DNA from 2 places in the Arthrobacter sp. PAMC 25486 genome. Region 1 is predicted to be linked to the other one. Evidence: predicted binding sites of a transcription regulator. Region 1 holds the regulator's gene; the other holds the start of a gene.
The links. Region 1 encodes LexA, which represses DNA repair genes until DNA is damaged. Its sites were predicted from a motif close to TCGAACANNTGTTCGA; they were not measured.
Positions count from the first base shown of each region.

Region 2: art_RS08795 (LexA family transcriptional regulator) is a predicted target of LexA. The motif match lies at 1,680-1,695, and genes of this name have one in related genera.

Region 1 is NZ_CP007595.1:4,529,151-4,531,609, forward strand. Features, by position in the region: gene art_RS20325 (ATP-dependent DNA helicase) at 1-358, shown strand, start outside; gene art_RS20330 (DUF2283 domain-containing protein) at 369-596, shown strand; gene lexA (transcriptional repressor LexA) at 725-1,414, opposite strand; gene art_RS20340 (LysM peptidoglycan-binding domain-containing protein) at 1,746-2,174, shown strand; gene art_RS20345 (histidinol-phosphate transaminase) at 2,306-2,459, shown strand, end outside.
Region 2 is NZ_CP007595.1:1,916,388-1,918,846, reverse strand. Features, by position in the region: gene art_RS08805 (L-serine ammonia-lyase) at 1-431, shown strand, start outside; gene lipA (lipoyl synthase) at 484-1,500, shown strand; gene art_RS08795 (LexA family transcriptional regulator) at 1,717-2,115, shown strand; gene art_RS08790 (nuclear transport factor 2 family protein) at 2,239-2,459, opposite strand, start outside.

The sequences.
Region 1 (2,459 bases):
CATGTCGTTGTGGCAAGGCGTTGACGTGCAGGGAGCCTCGTGCCGGCTCGTGGTGATTGATAGAATCCCGTTCCCTCGCCCAGATGACCCGCTGGTCACCGCCCGCGCCCGCGCTGTGGCGCAAAGCGGCGGGGACGGCTTCATCGCTATCTCCGCAACACATGCCGCCGTGCGGCTGGCACAGGGCGTGGGCCGCCTGATCCGCTCAAGCGAGGACCGCGGCGTGGTGGCAGTACTCGACTCACGCCTTGCAAACGCCAGCTATGGGGGATTTCTGCGGGCTGCCCTGCCACCATTCTGGTCCACCAAGGACCGCACAGTTGCCCTGTCGGCACTGCAGCGGCTATCCGGCAAATAGCGGCACGGACATGCAGATCAGCTACGACGCGCCGGCAGACGCAGCTTATATCCGGCTTGGCGGGCCCCTCACGCCCGGGCAGGCAAGCCAGCAACTTCACTCAATTCAAACTCCGGGAGGTCGAGGCGAAATCACGTTGGATTTTGATGACGCCGGCCACCTGCTTGGAGTTGAGGTGCTGTCTGCCTCGGCTGTGCTCTCCCCGGAAGTGCTGGCGGCTGCGACAGCACTGGACTAAATAGCAGCTCAAGGGGTGCCGTTCTCCGCTGAAAAAATGGCAGCAATGGTGGCAGCAATGTAGAGGGCACCCCGCCGGGCGGCGGGGTGCCCTCTACATTGCTGCCACCAAGCTGGAAAGCCGAGCGGTTAGAGGCTGCGGAGCACCGAGACCACTTTGCCCATGATGGTGGCATGGTCGCCAAGGATGGGCTCATAGCGGGTGTTTTGCGGCAGCAGCCAGATGTGGCCGTCGCGCTGGCGGAACGTCTTCACCGTGGCTTCGTCTTCGAGAAGCGCGGCCACGATGTCGCCATTGTTTGCCGTTTTCTGCTGCCGTATCACCACCCAGTCACCGTCGCAGATGGCGGCATCGATCATGGAATCCCCCTGCACCTTGAGCATGAACAGCTCACCGCTGCCCACGATTTGGCGTGGCAGCGGCATGATGTCATCCACCGCCTGATCGGCCAGGATGGGTCCGCCGGCCGCTATGCGCCCGACAAGCGGCACAAAGGCGGTGTCCGAGGAACTGCTGAGTTCGGCAAAGTTCAGGCCGTTGGAACTGCGCAACGCCTTGGGGGAGCTGACGCCCTGAATCTCAACGTTGCCGTCGTCCAGGACGAGGGGGATGAGCACTTCCATGGCACGGGGCCGCTTGGGATCGCGGCGCAAGTAGCCGTGGCGTTCGAGCTGGGTCAGCTGGTGCGTGACACTCGACAGGCTGGCAAGCCCAACGGAGTCGCCGATCTCACGCATGGAGGGCGGATAGCCCTTGTCTGCAATGGAGCGCTGGATGCACTCAAGGATCTTCTTTTGCCGAACGGTGAGCCCCTTCATGCCGGCGCGGCTGGGTGCCTGGGGGATGCGGTGCGGTGGGTCTGGAAGCTCCATGATTCCGTAGGTCCTTTCGTGGCTGCGCTGAACAATGTCAGTGCCTGCTGGTGGACTGCATCTAGCGGCCAATCCTTGTTCCACAAGTTTAAGCCACATAGGTGCCAATTTCAAACATTTGTTCGATCAGGTCTTGGCAAGTGTCGTCCATAGGTGCTAAAACTGTACTAGTAGCCAAATAGAACATACGTTCTATCGAAGATATGAAGCATGGAATTTTGATCCTAGAGGTGTTGGTGGCCCTGGGCGCAGTTCCACAGCGAAAGGAGCAGACATCATGAATGCAATGGTTATCACGGCAACATCATTCAACGGCGGACGAGGCAACGGACACCTCGTCCGGCCGAACAGCCGCCCGTCCATTGCCGGGGGGCGCCGACTGCAGCTCACCCGGCGCGGCCGGCTCGTGTTCTTCGGCATCCCGGCGCTCGTCATGGCCGCCGCACTGCTGTTCATTTCCCTGGGCGTCTTCGTTGGCTCCATTGCCAGCCCGGCGCACGCATCGGCTCAATTCCCTGTGACTGACATGGCCGACTACGCCACTACGGTGACTGTCCTGCAAGGGGACAGTCTCTGGAGCATCGCTGGCGAAAGCAACCCCGCCCGCAATATTCGGGAGGTTGTCCAGGAAATTGTGGCCTTGAATGATCTCGGTGCGGGCGTGCTGCAGGCCGGCCAGCAGTTGTTCGTCCCGCTACCCAAGTAGCCCCCGGGACGCAATACAGATAGCCCCCGCACGGAATCCAGGTAGCCCAAGGCCGCCTCAGGGCGAGCTGAAGATGTCCGCCTGGTGTCACCGTTTCGAACTTTCACCGGCACAGCAATTAAGCTGAAGTCATGGATCAGTTCGAACTCTTAGCGCAATTGCCCCTCCGTGACGATCTTCGCGGCCAGCACCCTTATGGTGCGCCACAGATTGATGTGCCGATTCTACTGAACGTCAACGAAAACACCTTTGGCGTCCCGGATGATGCCAAGAAGGCAATTCTGA
Region 2 (2,459 bases), 2.0 Mb from region 1:
TGGTCAAGTTCCTGCTGGCCGCCGGCGCTGTTGGCGTGCTGTACAAGGAGCAGGCCTCCATCTCCGGTGCGGAGGTGGGCTGCCAAGGCGAGGTGGGATCGGCGTCGTCCATGGCCGCCGCCGGACTGGCCGAGGTCATGGGCGGCACGCCGGAACAGGTGGAAAATGCCGCCGAGATCGCCATGGAACACAACCTGGGCCTGACGTGTGACCCCATTGGCGGGCTCGTGCAGATCCCCTGCATCGAGCGTAACGCGATTGCCGCGGCCAAGGCTATCAACGCCGCAAAAATGGCGCTCTGGGGGGACGGCCAGCACCGTGTCTCTCTCGACGAGGTCATCATCACCATGCGTGAAACGGGACGCGACATGTCCTCCAAATACAAGGAAACAGCCATGGGCGGACTCGCCGTCAACGTGGTCGAATGCTAGATCCAACAACCACCGGGGCCGTTGATACGGGCCGGTCAGAAGGAGCACTGCTGTGACGTTGGCACCTGAAGGACGCAAGCTGCTGCGTATTGAACAGCGCAACGCGGCTGTCCCCGTTGAGCGCAAGCCCGACTGGATGAAGACCAAGGTTTCCATGGGCCCCGAATACATCGCCATGAAAAACCTGGTCAAGGGACAGGGCCTGCACACCGTGTGCGAAGAGGCCGGTTGCCCGAACATTTTCGAGTGCTGGGAAGACCGTGAGGCCACGTTCCTCATTGGTGGTTCCGAGTGCACCCGCCGCTGTGACTTCTGCCAGATCGATACGGGCAAGCCGTCCCCGATCGACAGGTTTGAGCCCACCAAGGTGGCCCGCTCCGTGGTGAAGATGAACCTGCGCTACGCCACCGTCACGGGTGTGGCCCGCGATGACCTCGCCGACGAGGGTGTCTGGCTTTATGCCGAGACGGTGCGCAAGATCCATGAGCTCAACCCGAACACCGGCGTTGAACTTCTCATCCCCGACTTCTCCGGCAGACCCGAGCACATCACGGCCATCTGCGAGTCCAAGCCGGAAGTGTTCGCCCACAACGTGGAGACGGTGCCGCGGATCTTCAAGCGCATCCGCCCCGCCTTCCGCTACGACCGCTCCCTGGATGTCATCCGCCAGGGCCGCGATGCGGGCATGGTCACCAAGTCCAACCTGATCCTGGGCATGGGTGAGACCCGTGAGGAAATCTCGACCGCCCTGCAGGACCTGCACGACGCCGGGACCGACCTGATCACGATCACCCAGTACCTGCGCCCCTCCGAACGCCACCTGCCGGTGGACCGCTGGGTCAAGCCACAAGAATTCCTGGACATCTCCCAGGAAGCGGAGGAAATTGGTTTCCTGGGCGTCATGTCCGGACCGTTGGTGCGCTCCTCCTACCGGGCCGGGCGACTCTGGGCCACGGCCATGCGCAAGAAGGGCCGCGACATCCCCGAACACCTCGCCCATATTGCCGACGGCATCGAGGATTCCGGCTTCACCCGCCAGGAAGCCGCCTCCCTGCTCGCCGCACACTGAGCCTGCCCGCACGTTGAGCCGGCACTTCCACTGAGCCGGCACTCCCGCTGGTCCCCACAATTCCCGCCAACAGTTGGCGGGAATTGTGGGGTCCTGCGGGCCGGTCGGCATCCCGCGGGCCGTCCCACCCAACTCCGCTACGAATCGGCCGGGCACGCAAATGATAAGCTGGTCTTCTTTCGAATTCATGTACTAGGCGGTGTTGTGGTGTTTGGCATGGACCTGCCCGTCCCCAAGCGGCCCAACGAGCCCACCGGCTTTGCCTCGCCCGCCCGCGACTACTTTGACGGCGGGATCGACCTCAACCGCCACTTGATCCGCGATCGCACCAGCACCTTCGTCATGCGCGTCTCCGGCGATTCCATGGCCGGAACCGGCATTGCCGACGGCGACGAGATCATCGTGGACCGCGCACTAGCCCCTCGCGACGGTTCCGTGGTGGTTGTAGTGGTGGAGGGTGAGCTCCTGATCCGCCGTCTCGTGAAGCACGACGGCGTCACCTCCCTGACCACCCAGCCCGCCCATGCCCCGTCCCCGGCTTCGGCGGAGGTGCTTGCCTTGACCGGTGAGGTCTCGGTGTGGGGTGTTGTCACCCGGTGTCTGCACCACGTTTAGCCGCTTCCAGCGTTCTTTGCTCGTTCCGTTCAGCCCACGCCCGGCCTTCCTGCCCGCAGGAGTCGTGGGCAATTCAGCCTTCGTTGGACTGTTCCAATAGTTGGAACCCTGGAACCCTGGGTCTCACTGGTTGAAGGCCTGGATGGGCCGGGCATGGCGGCCCTCTTTTACCTCAGAGTAGTCGCGCGCCGACTTTACCAACCCGGTCTCATCGAACGTCAGGACCGTGCATCCGGAAATCGTGATGCGCTGGCCATTGAGGTGAATGACGACCCAGTACTCAACACATGCTGAGCCGCCGGCAACGACCGGTTCGCCGAACCAGGTTTCTGCTGGCCTGGTTT